Regions from separate parts of the Streptomyces sp. NBC_01003 genome, predicted to be linked through region 2. Evidence: riboswitches for the same ligand, from Rfam matches in the RefSeq annotation. Region 2 holds a riboswitch; the other holds the start of a gene.
What was found. Region 2 has a riboswitch for ZMP and ZTP ahead of OG698_RS20375 (glycine hydroxymethyltransferase). Riboswitches for the same ligand answer to the same signal wherever they lie in the genome.
Positions count from the first base shown of each region.

Region 1: another riboswitch for ZMP and ZTP. It lies ahead of OG698_RS04310 (bifunctional 5,10-methylenetetrahydrofolate dehydrogenase/5,10-methenyltetrahydrofolate cyclohydrolase); the one in region 2 lies ahead of OG698_RS20375 (glycine hydroxymethyltransferase).

Region 1 covers NZ_CP108707.1:885,393-896,746, forward strand. The annotation lists gene OG698_RS04275 (cytochrome P450) at 1-748, opposite strand, end outside; gene OG698_RS04280 (saccharopine dehydrogenase family protein) at 1,116-2,192, opposite strand; gene OG698_RS04285 (helix-turn-helix domain-containing protein) at 2,354-3,280, shown strand; gene OG698_RS04290 (SDR family oxidoreductase) at 3,493-4,200, shown strand; gene OG698_RS04295 (DUF1731 domain-containing protein) at 4,242-5,219, opposite strand; gene OG698_RS04300 (NAD(P)H-dependent oxidoreductase) at 5,316-6,110, opposite strand; gene OG698_RS04305 (helix-turn-helix domain-containing protein) at 6,208-7,104, shown strand; ZMP/ZTP riboswitch at 7,091-7,181, shown strand; gene OG698_RS04310 (bifunctional 5,10-methylenetetrahydrofolate dehydrogenase/5,10-methenyltetrahydrofolate cyclohydrolase) at 7,204-8,082, shown strand; gene OG698_RS04315 (hypothetical protein) at 8,030-8,605, opposite strand; gene OG698_RS04320 (PLP-dependent aminotransferase family protein) at 8,633-10,120, opposite strand; gene OG698_RS04325 (YitT family protein) at 10,223-10,966, shown strand; gene OG698_RS04330 (immunity 49 family protein) at 10,977-11,354, shown strand, end outside.
Region 2 covers NZ_CP108707.1:4,472,634-4,483,987, reverse strand. The annotation lists gene OG698_RS20410 (ABC transporter permease) at 1-1,917, shown strand, start outside; gene OG698_RS20405 (ABC transporter substrate-binding protein) at 1,971-2,912, shown strand; partial or broken gene OG698_RS20400 (carboxymuconolactone decarboxylase family protein) at 3,014-3,475, opposite strand; gene OG698_RS20395 (carboxymuconolactone decarboxylase family protein) at 3,537-4,079, opposite strand; gene OG698_RS20390 (PLP-dependent aminotransferase family protein) at 4,127-5,551, shown strand; gene OG698_RS20385 (hypothetical protein) at 5,731-6,576, opposite strand; gene rocD (ornithine--oxo-acid transaminase) at 6,707-8,005, opposite strand; ZMP/ZTP riboswitch at 8,050-8,136, shown strand; gene OG698_RS20375 (glycine hydroxymethyltransferase) at 8,197-9,645, shown strand; gene OG698_RS20370 (hypothetical protein) at 9,750-10,505, opposite strand; gene OG698_RS20365 (hypothetical protein) at 10,645-11,354, opposite strand, start outside.

The DNA of each region.
Region 1 (11,354 bases), 3.6 Mb from region 2:
CAATGAGGTTGACCGTGGTCTCGTGGCCGGCGACGAGGACGAGCAGGAGCGTGTCGATCAGCTCCTGCTCGGTCATCCGTTGGCCCTCCTCGTCCCGCGCGGCGACCAGCACACTGGTCAGGTCCGACGCGGGTTCCTCGCGCTTCAGCGCGGCCAGCCCCTTCAGCAGCGCCTGGATCTCGACGAACGCGGCGCCCGCCTCCTGCGGGTCGACGGAGGTCATGATGATCTCGGAAAGCCGGGCCAGTTCGGCGCGGGTGTCACCCTCGGGGATACCGAACAGCTCGCAGATGACCTGCATCGGCAGCCGGTGCGTGAAGCCCTCGCGGAGGTCGACCACGGATCCCCGGGGCGCCGTGGCGAGTTCGTCCAGGAGGGCGGCGGCGATGCGCTCGACCGAGGGCAGCATGGCGTCGGTGCGGCGGGCCGTGAACGCCGGTGCGATGAGCTTGCGCAGCCGTCGGTGGTCGCTCCCGTACGCGGTGAACATGTTGTTCACGCCGACCCAGGTGGCCAGCCAGGACTCGTGGTACTCGCCGCGCTGCCACGCGGGCCAGTGCAGGTTCGGGTCCTTGGACACGCGTGGGTCGGTCAGCAGGTCCTTGAGCAGGCTGTGGCTGGTGATGGCCCATGCCTCGGGACCGTCGGGGAGCTGGACGAGCGTCGCCGGGCCCGAGGCGCGCAGCCGCGCGGCCTCGGCGTGGACGTCCGCACCGGCCGGGTCGATTGCGACGGGTTGCGGTCCCATGAAGTGGCTCCTGCCTGGTCGGGATCTTGGGGCCGGAGGATGACACGCCCCGCGGCGCGAGAGCCCTGAGGAACCTACCCAAGATCATTACGACTGTCCGGCAGGGATGGCCGGTTGGATGCGGCCGGGCCAGGGTTGCCGGTCGCTCGACAGCGGTTCTGGCCGGGCGGGCGCGCGGGGCACCCCTCAGTGGACCGGTCCTCGACGGGTCCCGTCTTGGCCGAAAGTCAGCCACTCGACGGACGGTCAACAACCGTATGTAGACGGCCGAGTTGGCGCGGTGAGCAGACCGGAGACACCTGCCCGCAGGCGCCTCACGGTACTCCCGCCCCGCTCCTGGCACGCCGTCCCGCGCGAAACTCCAGGCTCAGCTCTGCTCGGTCGGCAGCTCGAGGCGCGTCAGGTGCTCGGGCGTGAGGGCGTGCAGGAAGCTCTCGGCGTCGAACACTTCGCCGACCGCGACCACGCCGGTCACCACGCGGTCACCTTGGAGAATGCGCGCGAGGGCCTCGACGACGAGCGGCGCCGTGACGGCATAGATGTCACGACCTCCCGCCACCGCGCGGCGCGTCTCGTGGCCGCGGGTCACCACGGCCTCCACGAGGAAGGACTGCGCGGAGCGGCCGTCGGCGTCGGCGGGTACGGGCTCGGGGGTGTCCTCCGCGCGGATGTCGCGCAGCGGCGCGAGGTTCATCACCGCGCGCACCTCGGGGGTGCGCACGTGGCGCGGAAGCGTGACCTGGTCGGCCGTCGCGAACACGACGGTGTCCTGCTTGCCGAGCGGCTCCGGGAAGGTCCACGGGGAGACGTCCTGCGCATACGAGAAAGGGCTCAACTTGCCTGCGGTGTAGGTGAGATGGCGCCCGGCGTTGCTCTCGCCGGTGCGGCGGGTGCCCTGGGTCGGGTGCCAGCTGTCGAGGCCGTACGCGAGTGTGATCTCGTCCGCGTCCGGCCAGTCGCCGAGAGCGGCGGTGGCGAGGAGGTCACCCAGCCCGCCGTAGAACGCCAGGGACGGAACGACGGCGATGCCGGCCTCCCTGGCACGGTCGCCGTAAGTGTCGAACAGGGCGGCGGTGACGGCCTGTTCGGCCCCGACGTCCAGGTAGGGGATGCCCGCGCGGAGCGCCGCGTCCACCAGGGGGCGGGCCGTGTCGAGGAACGGTCCGGCGGCGTTGATGACCGCCGCCGCTCCTTCGAGGGCCCGGTCGAGGGAGGCCGCGTCGTCGGGGAGCGCCTGACGCACGGGCGCGCCGGGAGCGAGGTCGCGCACCGCGTCGAGCTTGCCCGCGTCCCGTCCGACGAGCACCGGCGTCGCTCCCCGTCTCAGCAGCTCCGCCACGACGAAGCGGCCGGTGTGACCGTAGGCGCCGAAAACGACGACCGGCCGCCCGTCGAGCGACCCGGCGGTGCGGTGCGCGGCAGGTCCCGAGAGGGTGTTGCTCATCGTTGGCTCCAGTGTCCGAAGGGCGGTGGTGTGCGGTTCGACAGCAATGATCCGGGCGCGGGACCCGCCCAACCAGTGGCAGGAATGACGAGGGTCGTACAGTTTCGGACATGCATACCGCCGCGCCTTCCGTTGCACGTTCCGCTGCGCATTCGGTTGCGATGGCGCTTCCCGAAGGCACGATGCTTTTCGAGGCCGCGGCGGCGCTCGAAGTCTTCGGCTCCGACCATTCCGACCTGGCCGCGCCTTGGTACTCGTTCACCACCTGCGGACCCGCCGGGTCCCGCGTCGGCGACTGGCTACGGGCCGACACCAGCCACGGACTCGAGGCCGTCGCCGATGCGCAGACGGTGATCATCCCGGCGTGGCGCGACGTCGAGCAGGAGCCTCCGCAGGAACTGCTCGACGCCCTCCGCACCGCCCACGCTGCAGGCGCCAGGATCGCCTCGCTGTGCACCGGCGCCTTCGTCCTGGCCGCGGCCGGACTCCTCGACGGCCGCCGCGCCACCACTCACTGGGCCCACGCGGAAAGGCTGGCGGCGCGGTACCCGGGCGTCAGGGTCGACGCCGAGGTGCTGTTCACCGACGAGGGCGGCGTCCTCACGTCCGCCGGCAAGGCGGCCGGGATGGATCTGTGCCTCCACGTCGTGCGCACGGACCACGGGGCGACGGTCGCCAACGCCCTGGCGCGGCACCTCGTGACGCCGCCCCATCGGGACGGCGGCCAGGCGCAGTTCATCCCGGCGCCGGTGACGCACGGGCGCGACCATCCGCTCGCCGATCTGCTCCCCTGGGTGCTGGCCCGGATCGACCAGCCGCTCACGGTCGAGGACATGGCCCGCCAGGCGGGCATGAGCAGCCGCAATCTGGTGCGGCACTTCCATGCCGTCACGGGGACGGCACCCCTGAGGTGGCTGCTGAGCCAGCGCGTGCGGGAGGCTCAGGAGCTGCTGGAGTCGAGCGACGACACCGTCGAGCGGATCGCGGCACGGACGGGCATGGGGACCTCGGCCACGCTCCGGCGACACTTCACCCGCGTCACAGGCCTGCCGCCAGAGGCCTACCGGAGGACGTTCGGCGGCCGGTGACACGGGCCGCACCCCGCGCGATGCGCACCCCAGGATCACCGAACCCTCACCCTGAAGCTGAGGTCGAGGTGCCACTCGATGAGACCACGCCTGGGACCGCGCGTGGGACGACGGGACCACGCCTGGGTGCCGCCCGGGATCCGCCTGGTACCGACAGTCCCAGGAAGACGGGACTCCTGGCTGATCGCAGCGCGGGGCCGCACGCTGGCGGCATGACGACAACACTCATCACCGGAGCGAACAAGGGTCTCGGCTTTGAAACCGCCCGTAGACTCATCGCCGCAGGCCACACCGTCTACGTGGGCAGCCGAGACGCCGAGCGCGGGCGCCGCGCCGCCGAGCAGCTCGGCGCACGCCGGGTCCAGCTCGACGTCACGGACGACGCGTCCGTCAACGCCGCCGCGAAGACGATCGAGGCCGACGGCGGCCTGGACGTGCTGATCAACAACGCCGGCATCGAGGGCCGGACCCCGGACGGAGGCGTGATCGGCGCCGCGGACGTGACCGCCGACGAGATGCGGTCGACCTTCGAGACGAACGTCTTCGGCGTCGTACGCGTGACCCACGCGTTCCTGCCCCTGCTGCGGAAGTCCGACGCGCCGGTCGTGGTCAACCTGAGCAGCGGCCTGGCCTCGCTGGCCCGGGTCGCCGACGCGGGTACGCCGACTCACGCGTATCCCGGAGTCGCCTACCCGGCGTCGAAGGCCGCGGTCAACATGATCACCGTGCAGTACGCGAAGGCGTTCCCCGGCATGCGGATCAACGCGGTGGAGCCCGGCTACACCGCGACGGACCTGAACGGGCACACGGGCATCCAGACCGTCGAGGAAGGTGCCGAGATCATCGTGCGCATGGCCCAGCTGGGCCCCGACGGCCCGACCGGTACATACGTCGACGCCGAGGGCCCGCTCCCCTGGTGACGGCGGGGGCCGCTCGACGGAGACGCCCCCGGCTCCCCTCCTCACACCATCCCGTCCGCCATGGCCCGCGTGACGTCACGCCCACCGCGTACACGTCGCGCGAGGTTGGCGGCAGCGTCGGGCCACCCGGCGTGGTCGAAGGAGAAGCCCGCGTCGAGCAGCCGGCCCGGGACGACGCGGCGGCTCTTCAGAAGGAGTTCGGTGTCCGAGCGGAGCGCGAACGCGCCGAGTTCGGCCATCCGCTTCGTCGCGGGAAGGCCCACCGGGACGCCCCATGCCGCGCGTAGCGCACGCATGAAATCACGCTGCGGCAGCGGCTCGGGGGCGGCGAGGTTCACGGGCCCGTCCAGGTCGTCGCGTTCGATCAGGAACCGGACCGCTCGGGCGAAGTCACGGTCGTAGATCCAGGACACGTACTGGCCACCGCCCGCGACCGGACCGCCGAGGCCGAGTCTGGCCAGGCGCAGGAGGACGTCGAAGACGCCGCCGCGGTCAGGGCTCATGACCATCGCGGCGCGCAGGGCGACCTTGCGGGTGTGCGGGGTGGCGGCCCGCTCCTGCGCCCGCTCCCACGCCTTGGCGATCTCGACGCTGTAACCCCAGTAGCCCGGGACGCCGGCCTCGTCGCCGCCGAGTACGCCCGTCGTCTCGTCGTTCGGTGCGGCGAAGCTGTGGGCGTAGATGGTGGCCGTACTCATCTGCAGCCACGCCCTCGGAGGTCGCGCGGCGGCGGCGACGGCCTCGCCGACGACCTCGGCGGAGCGCACGCGCGAATCCATCATGGCCCGAAGGTTGGCCTGCGTGTAGCGGCAATTCACGCTGCGTCCGGCGAGGTTGATCACGACGTCGCTGCCGTCGACGACCTCGACCCACGGGCCCAGGGTCTCGCCGTCCCAGCGGACTTCGCCGTCGTGCACGGGCCGCCGTGTGAGGACGACGACTTCGTGTCCCGCTTCGGCCAGTTCACGCTTCAGGATCGTCCCTACCTGCCCGGTGCCGCCGGGTATCACGATCTTCATGGAGCCCCCTCATCGTGTCGGCACCACCTTAGCGCAGTTATTTGAACACGTTCAAATAGAGAGGCGCCCAGGAGGGCCGGCCGCGCGAGACGGTCCTCAGGCCCGGTCGCGGACGTGCAGGCCGAGTCCGCTCGTACCCGGTGCCTCGACCCCCGGCAGGAGCCGCATGTCGTGGTCGTAGTCGCCGCCCGTGAGGGGGCGGAAGGGGACGGGCGTGGCCGTGAAGAGTGTGTCGAGCCGTCGCGCGTACTCCGCCCGCGCGGCGGCGAAGCGGTCGTCGGGCAGTTCGTTCGAGCGGTACACCGCGAACGGCTCCAACGGGTTCATGCCGGTGAACCAGAACAGGCCGTGCTGAATGGGGTGCAGGACGTCCGCGAGGCTTCCGTGGATACCACGGTCGGAGAACGCCGACTCCCGTGCGCCGACGGTCACCGACACGAGCGCCCGCCTGCCCGGCAGGGAACTTTCCCCGTACGGCGGCGGGACCGCAGGGCCGTACGCGAAACCGCTCGTGAAGACCCGGTCGATCCAGCCCTTGAGGATCGCGGGCGCCGAGAACCACCACATCGGGAACTGCAGGACCACCGCGTCCGACCAGCGCACCTTCTCCTGCTCCGCCGCAATGTCGGGCGACAGACCGCCCGAGAGCGTCGCCCGCTCGGAGTCGGCCATCACGTGCAGCCGGCCCGCTCCGGTGTGCTCGGGGAAGTCGTCGGCGTCCACCGTCGCCTTCCACTTCATCGCGTAGAGGTCGGACACCTTCACCTCATGTCCTGCCGTGCGCAGGTGCTCGACCGCGAAGTCGGTCAACGCGGAGTTGAGCGAACGGGGTTCCGGGTGGGCGCTGACCACGAGGATCTTCTTGGGCTGCTGAGACGTCGTGTCGTTCATGCCACCACGTTCGCCCAGGCGCGTCCGGGCAGCCAGCACCCTGATCAACGGCGGAACGCCCGTCCTGGTACTGCGAGGGCCACGCATACTTGGGCCCATGGACGGCGTGAACCACATCGGGGAAACAGACGCGGGCACCGCCCTCACCACCGGCGGCTCGCAGCATGGCCTCGGCGACTTTCTCCGCGCCCGCCGCGCGCGCGTCAAACCGGAGCACGTCGGGCTCTCCGGCGGCCGTCGCCGACGGGTACGCGGACTGCGCCGCGAGGAGCTGGCACAGCTCGCCGGGATCAGCGTGGACTACTACGTACGCCTGGAACAGGGCCGCGCCACCCAGCCGTCCGCCGAGGTCGTCGACGCGCTCGCCGGGGCGCTCGGCCTCGACACGGCGGAGCGCGGGCATCTCGCCACCCTGGCAGGCGCCCGGCAGGGCCCCGCGCCCGAGGCCCGGGTCAGCCCGATGCTGCGGCGGCTCCTCGACTCCATGGCCGGCTTCCCGGCCTTCGCCACGAACCATCGCCTGGACGTGGTGGCGTGGAACGCCCTCGGCGCCGAGCTGATCGGCGGCCTCGGCGAGCCGGCCCGCCGCGACCGGAACAACGCGCGGTACCTGTTCCTCGACCCCGCTTCCCGCGTCGTCCACCCGGAGTGGGAGGACCGGGCGGCGGAGGCCGTGGGCCAGCTCCGGGTCTGGTCGGGGCGCTACCCCGACGACACGGATCTGGCCGCGCTCATCGCCGAACTCACCGCGCTCAGCCAGGAGTTCAGGCGTATCTGGGACAGCGGCGAGGTCGTGATGTGCGCGGCGGGGCGCAAGCGCCTGAGGCACCCGGTGGCCGGGCTGCTCACGCTGGACTTCGAGACGCTGCACGTGCCGGCCGCGCCCGGCGAGACGGGTCTGGTCGTGCACGTCTTCAGCGCCGAGGACGGCAGCGAGGAGGCCGCGGCTCTCGCGCGGCTGACCGAAACCGTTACAGTGGCACACAGGCCGTGACTGGCGCTGGGGTGGAGAACCACCGGGGAGCGGCCTGACCAAAGGGTCGATGTATGCCGTGCGCCTGGGCGAATGGTCAATGACGCCTGGGAGGCGACCATGTCCCCGACACAGACAGCCCACCACATGGACGGCACCGGCACCGCTCGGCGCCTCGTCGAGGAGTCCGCGGGCAGAGCGGCGGAGCTGGTGAGGCGCACGGGCTCGGCGCCCTGCCTCGCGACCGTACTGGTGGGCGAGGATCCCGCCTCCGTCACGTACGTCCGCATGAAGCAGGCCCGCTGCGCCAAGGCCGGTATCGAGTCGCGGCGCGTCCAGCTCCCCGCCGAAACGACGACCGCGGAGCTGGTCGCCACTCTCCGCACCCTGTCGCAGGACGCGTCGGTGCACGGAATCCTGCTCCAGCACCCCGTGGGCCCGCACATCGACGAACGCGCGGCGTTCGAGGCCATCGCCCCGGAGAAGGACGTCGACGGAGTCACCATGACCTCGTTCGGCGCGATGGCCTTCGGGCTGCCCGGGTTCGTCTCCTGCACACCGGGCGGCATCATGCGGCTCCTCGACGAGTACGACGTCGATGTCGCGGGGCGGCATGCCGTCGTCGTGGGCCGGAGCGCGATCCTCGGCAAGCCGGCCGGGATGCTGCTGCTCGCCCGGGACGCCACGGTGACGTACTGCCACTCGCGGACTGCCGACCTGAGCGCGTTCGTGCGGGAGGCGGACATCGTGGTGGCGGCCGTGGGCAGGCCCCGGCTCATCCGCGGCGAGGACATCAAGCCCGGCGCTGTCGTCATCGACGCCGGCTACAACGCGGGCAACGTCGGCGATGTCGACTTCGACACCGCGGCCGAGCGGGCCCGCCTGATCACCCCCGTCCCCGGCGGGGTGGGCCCCATGACCATCGCCGTCCTCCTGGCCCAGACGGTCACCGCGGCGTACCACCAGCTCGGCGTGGACCTCGATCGCGCGCTCGGCTGACAGGACCGCGTCGATCGCGCATCCGGGATCCCTGGTCGGTGGCGGCGTCGAGAAGTCCGGCGGCCGCCACCTCGAGGGCGGCGCGCGGCAGCGGTGCGCACTCCAGCGGTGCGCACACCTCGAAGCCGAGGTGCCGTACTGCCGTCTCGCCCGACGGCAGCATCTGGAGATACTCGGGCCCGTCGGGTTCCTCGCGGCCCATGAGGAACCCGACGGTCAGCAGTGTGCCGACGGCGATCCGCGCGGATCCGGCCTGCGGTTCACGGTCGATCAGCGTGAATTCCCGCTCGTACGGGCCCGTCGGCGGCGCCTCCAGGAGCCACCGGGCGAACTCGGCGGCGCGCGGCGCGCCTTGGCCCAATAGCAGGCGCCCAAGGAAGTACCCGTCGAACCACCAGCCGCCGTTCCCATCCACGCCGAGGGCGATCCACAGGTCCTCCTCGGGCCGACCCGGGTAGTGGCACCCACGCCATGGAAGGCGAAAGAGCGGACCGGTCCCGGGACGCTCACCTCCGTACACCATGCAGCGATCTCCTTCGTCCTCCAAGGCTCAAGCGACCCAGTGCGGCCGTCGCACGGTGGACGCCGGCGGAAGGCCGGCGGCGAGCGCCGTCGCCATGCGGTGGACAGCTTCGCGCAGGGTGTCCGCCGGGGTCGTGTACGGGATGCGCATCCGCTGCTCGAAGATGCCGGGGTCGGTGGCGAAGCAGGCGCCGCTCTCGATCCGGACGCCGTTGTCGAGTGCTCGTTCGGACAGCGCGGAGGCCACCGGTTCGCCCAGGTCGACCCACAACGACAGGCCCCCGGGAGGCAGTTGCCAGGTCCAGTGCGGCATGTGCTCCGTCAGTGCGGCGACCAACGCGGCGCGCTGCAAACGCAGTTGCTCGAGTCGGGGCGGCAGAAGCCCGTCGGCCCGGTCCAGGAGGGCGAGTGCCAGGAGCTGATCGACGACCGATCCGCCCATGTCGGTGGCCACGCGCTGGCCCGCGAGTTCGGTGACGAGCCGTGCGGGCGCGCGCAGCCAGCCGATGCGCAGGCCGCCCCAGTGGGTCTTGCTCATCGAGCCGATGCTGATGACCTGCCCGGTGCCACCCTTCGCCGCGTGGGAGGCGAAGGGAGGCGGCGGGGGAACGTCGAGCGCGAGGTCGGCCAGCGTCTCGTCGATGACCAGCCAGGTACCGGACCGCTCCGCCGCGCGCAGGACGCGTGCCCGCTCGTGTTCGGGCATGAGACAGCCGGTCGGGTTGTGGAAGTCGGGGATCAGATAGGCCAGTTGGGGCACGACCTGGCGGAGGGTCGATTCGGTGATCCCGATGTCCCAGCCGGTGTCGGTCACGGGGACGGACACGGGACGCAGCCGGGCTCGACGCAGTGCCTCGAGGGCGTTCGGGTAGGACGGGTTCTCGACCATGACCCGGTCGCCGGGGCTGCTCAGCAGTCCCAGGACGAGCGTCAGCGCGTGCTGTGCGCCGGACGTCACCAGGATCTGTTCGGGCAGGGTGGCGAGGCCCCGTCGCGTGTAGCGCTCGGCGACGGCGGCGCGCAGGTCGGGCAGGCCGTAGGGGTGGTAGCCAGGGGTGTGGGCCTGCTCGGCAAGTTGCGGGGTGATGTGCGCGAGGGCGTCGACGAGTGCCTGCTGTGGGAGCCCGGGGGACGCTCTGGCAAGGTCGATCGCGGTGTCCTGGGGGCCGAGGAGGCGGGTGATGCCACTGGGGGCGCGGCCTTCGGGCAGGGCGGTCCACGTGCCCGATCCCTGGCGGCTGTGTGCGTAACCGCTCTCGCGCAGCAGGTCGTACACGGCGGTGACGGTGGTTCTGCTGGTGTCGAGGGCGGCGGCCAGTTCGCGCTCGGCGGGGAGTCTGACGTGCAGGGCGATGCGTCCGTCCAGGATGAGCGTGCTGATCGCCTGCGCGAGGTGGCGATAGGCGGGTCTCGTGCCGACGGTGTCGGGCAGCATCGCGGCGAGCTGACGGCTGCCCAGGCTCCGGTCCACGCGGCCCACCCTGTCCACCGGCAGGAAGGCGTTCGCGTCAGTCAAACCATTCTCCCGAGATTGGCCATGTCATCCGGGCCAATCACTCTACAGAGTTGCCGCAATGGCCTTGAAGGCCCACGACACCCACGGTGGAGGCAGGCACATATGCGGCAGGACACGGACACGACGGCCCGCTCCGAGCAGGCGGCGCCGGGCGACGAAGGGATCGGGTGCAACCGCCCCTCTCCCTCACTCACCTACGTACGCTTCGGCGAACGCCCACTCCGCCGCCTGCCCCAGTTGTTCATCGGCCTCGCCCTGTACGGATTCAGCATGGCCGTCATGGTCCGCGCCGGGCTGGGCCTGAGTCCCTGGAGCGTTCTCAACGAGGCTCTGGAGAAGCACACTTCCCTGAGCTTCGGCACACTCACCGCGGTCGTGGGTGTGTCCGTCCTGCTGCTGTGGATCCCTCTGCGGCAGCGGCCGACGTTCGGGACCGCCGCGAACATCGTCGTCATCGCCGTCTCGTCCGACTTCGGGCTCGCGCTCGTCCCCGAGGGCCTGACACTGCCCGAACGCGTCGGGCTCCTCCTGGCCGGGACATTCGCCAATGCGCTGTCCGTCGCCGTCTACGTAGGCGCACGGTTCGGGCCGGGGCCGCGGGACGGGCTGATGACCGGCGCGTCCGCCCTGACGGGACGTTCCATCCGCGTCGTCCGCACGTTCATCGAGGTCTCCGTGCTCGCCATCGGGTGGCTGCTCGGCGGCGGCGTGGGGCTCGGCACCGTGCTGTACGCCCTGACCGTCGGCCCCGTCACGCAGTTCTACCTGCCCCGGTTCGCCTACACGAGCCCGACCCGGACCGCACGCACGGGCCCGCCCGTCACCGGCTCCCGCACCTCTTCGTAGAGTTTGTGCAGTGAACCTTCACCACGCACCCGATCCACACCTGCCGATGCTGAACGTCCCTCAGGCCGAGCGCCTGCGGAGCCTGACGGCCGCTTACTTCATCGCCCGTCACGGCACACATATGACCGTGACGGGGGACGCGGTGCGCCTGGAGGGCAGGTTGAGCCCGCTGTCGAACCTCGCGCAGCGGTGTCGCCAGTCCGCCGAGGACGACTGGCCGCGGATCGTGGAGCAGCACTTCGCCGGCTTGGAGAACGCCTCCCAGGGAGGCGAGAGCACCACGGAGCTCCTGGAGCGGACGTGCTGGCGGCTGCTGCCCGACGACGCCTTCCCGGGCGACACGGCCGACGGCTTCCGCCATGCGCGGCCGGTCGCCGAGGGGCTGCTC
Region 2 (11,354 bases):
CTTCTGCGCAACCGCGCCCTCGGCAAGCTCCTGCTGCTCGCCGTCGTCGCGGCCGTCCTCGTACCGATCGTGAACGCCAAGTGGGCGAGCGGCAGTTGGCCGCACGCGCTCACCGTCGACCTGACCGAACCACTGGGCAAGACCAGTGACTGGATCATCGACAACCGGGACAGCCACCCGCTGTTCCTCTACTTCTTCGGCCACATCAGCAACGCCGTCGTCCTGAGTGTGCGCGGCGCTTACCTGGTGCTCCTCGCGGCCGGCTGGGCCGGCGTCACCGCCGCGGCCGGGCTCATCGCCTGGCGCGTCGCGGGCCTGAGGCTCGCGGCGGCCGCCGTCGCCGCGCTCCTCGTGTGCGGCTCGTTCGGCATGTGGGTGCCGACCATGCAGACCCTCGCGCTGATGATCGTCGCGGTTCTCGCCTCGGTCGTGCTCGGTGTGGTCCTCGGACTCGCGGCCGGACTCTCCGACCGCACGTACCGTGCGCTGCGGCCCGTCCTCGACACGATGCAGGTCTTTCCCGCGTACGCGTATCTGCTGCCGGTCGTTCTCGTGTTCGGCATCGGCGTGCCCGCGGCCGTCCTCGCGACCGTCGTCTACGCCGCCCCGCCGATGGCCCGTCTGACGGCGCTCGGCCTGCGCGGCGCCGACGGCGGCGTGATGGAGGCCGTCGCCTCGCTCGGCGCGACCGCGCGGCAGCGGCTCCTGACGGCCCGGATCCCGCTCGCCCGCAAGCAACTCCTCCTCGGGCTCAACCAGACGATCATGATGGCGCTCTCGATGGCCGTCATCGCGTCGGTGATCGGCGCGGGCGGCCTCGGCGACCGCGTGTACCAGGCACTGGCCTCCGTGGACGTCGGCGCGGCCCTCGCGGCCGGCATCCCGATCGTGCTGCTCGCCGTGATCCTGGACCGTACGACGGCCGCGGCGGGAGCGCGCCTCGGCGCCGCCGAACCCGACGGCCGCCGTCTGCACGGCCCGTACGGCTGGGTCGTGGCCGCCGTCCTCACGGTGGTCGTCGCCCTCGTGGGCCGCCTCGCGGACCGGATCGACTGGCCCGACAGCTGGACCGTGAACCTCGCGGACCCGGTCAACAACGCCGTCGACTGGATGACCGACCACCTCTACTCCGGTGTCCCCTACGTCGGCGGAACCGCCGACTGGGCCGGGCACTTCACCACCTGGGTTCTCGACCCGATCCGCGACGGGCTGCAGTGGCTGCCCTGGTGGTCCGTGCTTCTCATCGTCGCCGCGCTGGCCTGGCTGATCGGCACCTGGCGCACCGCCGTGACGGCCGTGCTCGCCATGGCAGCCATCGGCGTCCTCGGCGTGTGGAAGCCGTCCCTCGACACGCTGTCGCAGGTGCTCGCGGCCGTCGCCGTGACGCTCGTCGTCGGCTTCGCGGTCGGGATCGCGGCCGCGCGCAGCGAGCGACTCGAACGCGTGCTCAGGCCCGTGCTCGACGTCTTCCAGACGATGCCGCAGTTCGTGTATCTGATCCCGGTGGTCGCGCTGTTCGGCGTCGGCCGTGCCCCCGCGGTCGCCGCCGCCGTCGTCTACGCGCTGCCGGCCGTCGTCCGCATCACGACGCAGGGGCTGCGCCACGTCGACGGGGCCGCCATGGAGTCGGCCCGGTCGATGGGCGCGACGAGCGGGCAGCAACTGCGCCAGGTCCAGCTGCCGCTGGCCCGGCCCGCGCTGCTCCTGGCCGTGAACCAGGGTGTCGTCCTCGTCCTCGCCGTCGTGATCATCGGCGGTCTGGTGGGCGGTGGCGCGCTCGGCTACGACGTCGTGTTCGGCCTCGCCCAGGGCGACCTGGCGACCGGGCTCGTCGGCGGCGCGGCGATCGTGTGTCTCGGCCTCATGCTCGACCGGGTCACCCAGCCGACCGAACGCCGCGCGAAGAAGGGAGCGTGATCGCGATGCGAACACTTCGATCTTTCCGCCCGGTGCGGGCACGCAGGATGACCATGGGGCTCGCGGCCGCGGGCACCCTCCTGGTGGCGACCGGTTGCGGCGCCGCCGACATGACCAAGCAGTCCTCCCCGTACGCCAACGCCCAGGGCGCGAAGACGGTGACCCTGTCGGTCCAGTCCTGGGTCGGCGCGCAGGCCAACATCGCGGTGGCCCAGTACCTGCTCGAGCACGAGCTCGGCTACCGCGTCGACACCGTCCAGGTCGACGAGGTCCCCGCGTGGGACGCGCTCAGCCAGGGCCGCGTCGACGCGATCATGGAGGACTGGGGCCACCCCGACCAGGAGCAGCGGTACGTCAAGGACAAGAAGACGATCGTGAACGGCGGCGACCTCGGCGTCACCGGACACATCGGCTGGTTCGTCCCCACGTACTTCGCCAAGCAGCACCCGGACGTCACCGACTGGAAGAACCTCAACAAGTACGCGTCCCAGCTGCGCACTGCCGAGAGCGGCGGCAAGGGCCAGCTCCTCGACGGCTCCCCGTCGTACGTCACCAACGACAAGGCACTGGTCAACAACCTGAAGCTGAAGTACCAGGTCGTGTTCTCCGGTTCCGAGGCGGCTCAGATCACCCAGATCAAGCAGTTCGCCAAGGCCAAGAAGCCGTTCCTGACGTACTGGTACCAGCCGCAGTGGCTGTTCAAGAAGGTGCCGATGACGGAGGTGAAGCTGCCCGCGTACAAGGAGGGCTGCGACGCCGACCCGAAGAAGGTGGCCTGCGCCTATCCGAAGACGCCGCTGCAGAAGTACCTCAACGCGGACTTCTCGAAGAGCGGCGGCAAGGCGGCGGCCTTCCTGAAGAACTTCAAGTGGACGACCGAGGACCAGAACGAGGTCTCTCTGCTCATCGCCGATCAGAAGCTGTCGCCGGACGAGGCGGCGAAGAAGTGGATCGACGAGCACGAGTCGACTTGGCGGTCCTGGCTGCCGAAGTAGCCGCAGGGCTCCTTCCCGCGCGCGTGCCGGGTGCCTTTCCTGACGGGGGCACCCGGCACGTCTGTGCGCGGACTTCTACGGGTGGGGGCGTGGTCGGCACGTCACCACTGCGGTCCGCCGGGCGCGATCCGGCGGCTCACCATGAGCCGGTTCCAGCTGTTGATGACGCTGATCACGCCGAGGAGATGGGCGAGCTCGGCCTCGCCGAAGTGCTTGGCCGCCTTCTCGTACGTCTCGTCCGGCACGAACCCGTCGGTGAGGACGGTGAGGACGGTGAGGACGGTGAGGAGCTCGGTCAGCGCGAGCGCCGCCTGCTCGCGCTCGGTGGAGTGCTCGGGGGCCTCCGCCCAGGCATGGAGCAGCGCGATCCTTCCTCAAGCTCTCGACTTCGCTCGAGCAGGGGATACCCCGACCGCACTCTCGCCGTTCTTCTCGACGGCGAGGTCCACGTGCATGTCCAGGCAGAACGCGTACTCGTTGATCTACGAGGCCCGAATCATCACCAGCTCGGCGAGAACCGGGTCGCCGAGCCCCTTCTTCGCGGCGGCGCCGAGCGCGATCATCGCGTCGCGCACACCCGTGTCCAGTCGCGCACACCCATGTCCAAGTGCGTCGTAAGGGCTGTTACTTGAAGTCGCCCGCGGTGTAGTGCCCGGGCACCATCCGCGTCGACACACCGAACCGGTTCCACGCGTTGATCACCGTGATCGCGGCGATCAGCTGCGTCAGCTCCTTCTCGTCGTACAGCTTCGCCGCCTTCTCGTACGTCTCGTCCGGCACGAACCCGTCCGTGAGCACGGTGATCGCCTCGGTCAGCTCGATCGCCGCGATCTCCCTGGGCGTGTAGAAGTGCTGCGACTCCTCCCACGCGGCCAGCTGGATGATCCGCTCGACGCTCTCGCCCGCGGCGAGCGCGTCCTTGGAGTGCATGTCGAGGCAGAACGCGCAGTGGTTGAGCTGCGAAGCGCGGATCTTGACCAGCTCCAGCGTCACCGGGTCGACGCCCTTACGGGCCTCCGCGTCGAGCCGGATCATGGCCTTGTAGACCTCCGGAGCGTGCTTGGCCCAGGCCAGCCGGGGTGCGTGCTCGTGGACGTACTCCTTGGTGGTCCGGCCGGCGTCGGTGGTCGGGCCGGTGCTGTCGGTGGTGTTCTCGTTCGTCGTCATGACATCGACCCTACGAGCGGAGTAGCCCACGGGTATGGTCCAATTCCATGGTGGAATCCTGGGCCACTTCGCCCTCCGGTCAAGCGCTCGGTATCGATCTGCACGTCGAGCCGACCGGCTCCGGCCTGCGCAAAGGCCTGACCGACGCGCTCCGTGACGCCGTACGCGGCGGCCGCCTCGCCCCCGGTGTCCGCCTCCCATCCTCCCGCACGCTCGCAGCCGATCTGGGCATCGCCCGCAACACGGTCGCCGACGCCTACGCCGACCTCGTCGCCGAGGGCTGGCTCACCGCGCGCCAGGGCTCGGGGACGCGCGTCGCGGAGCGGCCGGTGGAGGCGCCCCGGCCGGCCCCGACCCGCGGCCGGCGCGCTCCTGCCGGACTCCGCCACGACCTGCACCCCGGCACCCCCGACCTCTCCTCGTTCCCGCGCGCCGAATGGCTCAAGGCCTCGCGCCGCGCCCTCAACGCCGCCCCGAACGACGCCCTCGGCTACGGCGATGCCCGCGGCCGCATCGAACTGCGCACCGCCCTCGCCGGCTACCTCGCCCGCGCCCGCGGCGTCCACGCCGACCCGGACCGCATCGTGATCTGCTCCGGCTTTGTCCACGGTCTGATGCTGCTCGGCGAGGTGCTGCGCAACAGGGGCGTGCGAGACGTGGCCGTGGAGACGTACGGGCTCGACATCCACTGGGACGTCCTGACGCGGTCAGGCCTGCGCACCCACCCCCTTCCTCTCGATCAACTCGGCACCTGCACCGATGAGTTGGCGACCGGTGAACCGGATGTGGGCGCCGCCCTCCTGACCCCCGCCCATCAGTTCCCGGTGGGTGGGGCCCTGCACCCCGACCGCCGGACCGCCGTCGTCGACTGGGCCCGCCGCACCGGCGGACTGATCCTGGAGGACGACTACGACGGCGAGTTCCGCTACGACCGCCAGCCGGTCGGCGCCCTCCAGGGCCTCGACCCCGACCGCGTCGTCTACTGCGGCACGGCCAGCAAATCCCTCGCACCCGGCCTGCGCCTCGGCTGGCTGGTGCTGCCGCCCTCCGTCATCGGGGAGGTGATCGAGGCGAAGGGCGTCGCCGACTGGTCGTGCGGCGTCCTCGACCAGCTGACCCTCGCGGAGTTCATCGACTCGGGCGCCTACGACCGCCATGTCCGCGGCGCCCGCCTGCGCTACCGCCGCCGCCGCGATCAGCTCGTCGCCGCCCTCGCCGAACGCGCCCCCGGCGTCCGCGCCACCGGAATCGCCGCCGGACTGCACGCCGTCCTCCAACTCCCGCCCGGCACCGAACAGTCCGTGGTCCGCGCCGCCGCCTGGCAGCGCCTCGGAGTCGCCGGCCTCTCCAGCTTCCGCCACGAAGCGGCCCCCGCCGAACCACCCCTGGACGCCCTGGTAGTCGGCTACGGAACCCCACCGGACCACGCCTGGACCAGCGCGCTCGATGCGTTGTGCCGGGTGCTGCCTTAGGGGGCGGGCGTCGGGCAGTGGGCGTCTCGGCTTGAGCGGCCCGGGTTCGGGTCGGGCGGCCATGGGCGGTCGTGGACGGTCAGCTCAGGGTCGGTTCGGGGTCGGGTCGGTTCGGGGTCAGAACGGGTTCGGTTCGGGTCGGGTCGGGCCGGAACGAGTTCGGGTCGGGTGGTTTCGGGTCAGACCCGGGCCGGTGCGGACGCGTCCCCCACCGGCGCCTCCCCGAAGCGCGCCAGCGCCAACGCCCCCGCCACGGCCACCACGAACCCGAGAACCGCCAGCCAGGCCAGCCCTTCGCGCGTGCGATCCCCGAGCCAGATCACCCCGACCAGCGCCGGCCCCACTGTCTCGCCCACGACCATCCCCGCGGTGGCCGTGGTCACCGACCCCTTCTGCAACGCCGAGGTCAGCAGCAGAAACGCCGAGCCCCCACCGAGCAGCAGCGCATATGTCGCCGGATTGCTCAGCAACGCGCCGGGCGACACGTCGTCGATGAGCCGCACCGACACCTCCACCACCCCGAACCCGAACCCCGAACCGAGCCCCAGCGCGAGCGCCCGCCCCCTCCCCGGAAGCCGCCCGGCCACCGCCCCGATCAACAACACCCCCAGCGCTGTCCCCAGCATCGTGTACCGCAACGCGTCCGAACCGGCCTTGTCTCCCTCCGTCCCCGACGCCAGGCCCAACATCGCAAGCCCCGCCACCACTACTCCGACGGCGCCCCACTCGACACCGCTCAACCGCACATCCAGCAGCCGCGAGGCCACCACCGCCGTCACCGCCAGACTCGCGGCGAGCGCCGCGCCGACGGCATAGATCGGAATGGATCGCAGCGCCACGACCTGCAACACGAACCCGAGGAGGTCGAGTCCCAGCCCGGCGACATAGCGCCACTGCCGCAGCGCCCGCAGCAACAATGCGGCGTCGACGCCGGACCCCGACCCCGGCTCCGCGGCCCGCGCGGCCATCGCCTGCAACACGGAAGCCGTACCGAAACAGACCGCAGCCCCGAGCGCGCAAACCATTCCAAGAAGCACAAAGCGACTGTAGAGGGTGCCCCGCACCGGGCGGCTCGCGGGCGGCCCACCCTCCGGGGGGCGCCCCCGTGAACGGCCGGACCACGAGCCGGCGGCCCCTGCCGGAGGCGCACCACCGTCAGACCGCCAGGACCGCCCGAAGCTGGTCGAGCCCCCAGTCCAGGTCCTCCTGACTGATCACCAGAGGCGGAGCGATCCGGATCGTGCTCCCATGGGTTTCCTTGACCAGGACGCCCTTGTCCATCAACTTCTCCGAGATCTCCCTTCCCGTCCCGTACGACGGATCGATGTCGACCCCCGCCCACAGCCCGCGTCCCCGCACCTGCGTCACCTTGCCCGTGCCCACCAGCAGTCCGAGCTCCGCGTGCAGATGCTCGCCCAGCTCCGCCGCCCGCTGCTGGAACTCCCCGGTGCGCAGCATCGCGATGACCTCGAGCGCCACCGCACAGGCCAGTGGATTCCCGCCGAACGTCGACCCGTGCTCACCCGGCTTGAACACCCCCAGCACCTCGCTGCTGGACACCACTGCCGACACCGGCACGACCCCACCGCCGAGCGCCTTGCCCAGCACGTACATGTCGGGCACCACGCCCTCGTGCTCACAGGCGAACGTCCGCCCGGTCCGCCCGAGACCCGACTGGATCTCGTCGGCGATGAACAGCACGTTCCGCTCGCGGGTCAACTCCCTTACCGCCGGCAGGTATCCGGCCGGTGGTACGAGGACACCGGCCTCGCCCTGGATCGGTTCGAGCAGCACGGCCACGGTGTTCTCGGTGACAGCGCCACGCAGTGCCGTCAGATCGCCGTACGGCACGATCTCGAACCCCGGCGTGTAGGGACCGAAGTCCGCGCGCGCCTCCTGGTCCGTGGAGAAGCTGACGATGGTCGTGGTGCGCCCGTGGAAGTTGTTGCCCGCCACGATGATCTTCGCCCTGCCGTCGAGCACCCCCTTGACCTGGTACCCCCACTTTCTCGCCGTCTTCACGGCGGTCTCCACTGCCTCCGCCCCTGTGTTCATCGGCAGCACCATGTCCATGCCGCACAGCTCCGCGAGCTGGGTGCAGAACTCGGCGAACCGGTCGTGGTAGAAGGCGCGGGACGTCAGCGTCACCCGCTCCATCTGCGCCTTGGCGGCCTCGATGAGCCGCCGGTTCCCATGGCCGAAGTTGAGAGCCGAGTAGCCGGCGAGCATGTCGAGATACCGGCGCCCCTCGACATCCGTCATCCACGCCCCCTCCGCCGTGGCGACCACGACGGGCAGCGGATGGTAGTTGTGCGCACTGTGCGCTTCGGACGCGGTGATGAAGGCTTCCGTTACGGCATTCGGAGGAGTCACAGCAGTCACGGGATCTCCGTTCTTACGGCTCTTATGACGCGAAGACGTGGGCTTGTGGCCCCTTCCTACCGTCGCTCGCATCGTGGACCGGGAACCTCGCTTCCCGGCGCGCCCGGTAGGGTGGCCCGCAGGGCCGTGACTGGCGCGCTGGGATGGGACCGACCATCGGGGAGCGGCCTGTGAACTGTGTGCCGTGCGCCTGGGCCGACCCGTGAACCCCCGCTCTCGACTTCGCTCGGGCAGTGGAGGTCCCATCCGTCCGGAGGTCCGTCATGTCAGAGCCCGCCCTCTCCACCGAATCCGTAGCGTTCCGCAGCGCCCTCGACGTGATCCGCGCCGTCGAGCCCCGCGTGGCCGACGCCATCGGCCAGGAGCTCGCCGACCAGCGCGAGATGCTCAAGCTGATCGCCAGCGAGAACTACGCCTCCCCGGCCACCCTCCTCGCGATGGGCAACTGGTTCAGCGACAAGTACGCCGAGGGCACCGTCGGCCGCCGCTTCTACGCCGGCTGCCGCAACGTCGACACCGTCGAGGCCCTCGCCGCCGAACACGCCCGCGAGCTCTTCGGCGCCCGCCATGCGTATGTCCAGCCGCACTCCGGTATCGACGCCAACCTCGTCGCCTTCTGGGCCGTCCTCGCCCAGCGCGTCGAGGCCCCCGCCCTGGAGCTGGCCGGCGTCCGCAACGTGAACGACCTCTCCGACGCCGACTGGGCCGAGCTCCGTCAGGCCTTCGGCAACCAGCGCATGCTCGGCATGTCCCTGGACGCCGGCGGCCACCTCACCCACGGCTTCCGCCCCAACATCTCCGGCAAGATGTTCGACCAGCGCAGCTATGGCACCGACCCGCAGACCGGCCTCGTCGACTACGAAGCCCTGCGCGCCACCGCCCGCGACTTCAAGCCGCTGATCATCGTCGCCGGCTACTCCGCGTACCCCCGCCTCGTGAACTTCCGCATCATGCGCGAGATCGCCGACGAGGTCGGGGCGACCCTCATGGTCGACATGGCGCACTTCGCGGGCCTCGTCGCAGGCAAGGTCCTCACCGGCGACTTCGACCCGGTGCCGCACGCCCAGATCGTCACCACCACGACGCACAAGTCGCTGCGCGGCCCGCGCGGCGGCATGGTGCTCTGTGACGACTCGCTCGTCGACCAGGTCGACCGCGGCTGCCCGATGGTCCTCGGAGGTCCGCTGCCCCACGTCATGGCCGCCAAGGCCGTGGCCCTGGCCGAGGCCCGCCGCCCCGAGTTCCGCGACTACGCCCAGTCCGTCGTCGACAACGCCCGCGCCCTCGCAGAGGGCCTGACCCGCCGCGGCGCCACCCTTGTCACGGGCGGCACGGACAACCACCTCAACCTGATCGATGTCGCCACCTCCTACGGGGTCACCGGCCGCCAGGCCGAGAACGCGCTCCTCGACTCCGGCATCGTCACCAACCGCAACTCCATCCCCTCCGACCCCAACGGGGCCTGGTACACGTCCGGCATCCGCATCGGCACCCCCGCTCTGACCACCCGGGGCCTGGGCACCGCGGAGATGGACGAGGTCGCCGGCCTCATCGACCGCGTGCTCACCGCTGCCGAACCGGGCACCACCAGCAAGGGCGCGCCCTCCAAGGCCCAGCACATCCTGGACGAGAAGGTCTCCGACGAGGTCTCCACGCGAGCGTCCGACCTGCTGAGCGGCTTCCCGCTCTACCCGGAAGTCGACCTCACCTGATCGCTTGACCCCCTAGCTCCGTGATCTCCTGACCGGCCCGTCATCAGCCGCACCGACGGGCCGGTCAGTGCGTACTCGCAGCCGTGAGAGCTGACGGGCGACTCTCAGGAGTCGATCAGCTGCTGCCGTGGTCCGGTGTCCGGCGGGGACTCGCCCGTCCCGCGACGACGCGGCAGCCTGCCGGCCAGCGGCCGCAGCACCAGAGCCAGCGCGGCACCCGCCGCCAGCCCCGGTATCGCCCACCACCAGTCCGTCCCCTCGCCCGCCCGGGCTGCCGAGGCCCGCGCGCCTGCGGACTGCCCGGCACCGCGACTGTCGGCTGCCGGAGCCGGAGCTCCACCGAGCGCTTCCTTGGACCGGTCGGGCGACTGCCAGGGTGCCGGGAAGATCGGGCTCCCGCCCTTTTGGGACCGCTCGCCCATGACTCCGAGGCCCTTCAGCAGCGCGCGCAGCTCTGCCGGCTTCTGCGCCTTGTGCCAGTACCCGTTGTAGGAGTCCGGCACGTGTGTCGCTGTGTGTATCCAGACGTCCTTCGTGCCCGGCGAGTCCGGATAGACCTGGTCGACCCGCCACGGCAGCACGTCGTGCAGCAGCCAGGTGACATTGAGCTGACGTCCCGCGCCTATGCCCAAGCCGGGCGGCTCCTCCCGTCGGCCCTGGTCCGGCTCGCCCAGGAGGCTTTCCAGGGGCCCGTACTTCTTGTCACTGAAGTAGAGCGACGCGCTCTGGCCGCTCTCGGGCGACACCACCAGAACGCTCGTCGGTCCGCCGGCCGACGCCCCTGACGCGCTCAGCAGCATCGCGGCGAGTGCCGCCGTCAGGGCCACCGCCAGCGCGGCCAGCCTTCGTACTGTTCGCATCCGTTCCCCCCCCAGCTGGTCCCGGCACGGCCCGCCCGTGCCGATTCACTTCTGGTACACCGCTCGACCCGACCGGGTTCCCAACTTTGGCGCGTGAGTTCTCGGGTGTGCGGGAGCCCGCCGGCTCAGCCCGCGGATATCAGCGGACGGCGTCCGGCTTCCGTACCGAGCGTGCGATCTCCATCGCCCGCTCCTGGGAGTCGATTCCCTCCAGGCGGAGTGTCACCTGCTGCCGACGGGTCCACAGGAGCGTCGGGCCCGCGGCGCGTTCCGAGCGGGTCCACCGGTCGCCGTTGCCGTCGAGCATCCAGAAACTGAGCAGATGGGGCTGGGCGAACCACAGCCCCGTATCCGGGCCGAGGTCGACCCAGCGCGGCTGCATACGCACCGATTTCGTGTACCCGATGTCGAGCTGGGCCGGGTACTCGTCGAGTCGGATCGTGTGCCCGTCCTCGCGCCAGCACAGCGTGATCAAGAAACGCGATCTCGGTTCCCGCGTCACCGTGACGGCGTCAGGCATCCCCAGCTCGTCCGGCACCAGGGGTTCGAATCCGGCTTCTCGTCGGGCCTCACCCAGCGAGAGCGACGTACCGCACCCGGGGACATGAGCACCGGACGACGGCAGGGCCGAGGGGTCGTACCGGACCTCCACGCTGCCGAAGCCGAACCAGTCGGCGACCGCGGCCCGCACCGGAGGCGTGAGCACGAGCACGGTCAGCACTCCGCACATCCCCGCAGTGAGCATCCGCCACCGCTTCCGTATCCAGCGGCGCGCCCGCCGCACCTGGGCAGGGGCCGCCCCCGGCTCGGCCACCGGCGCCGGAACCGACTCGGCGAGTATCTGCGCCA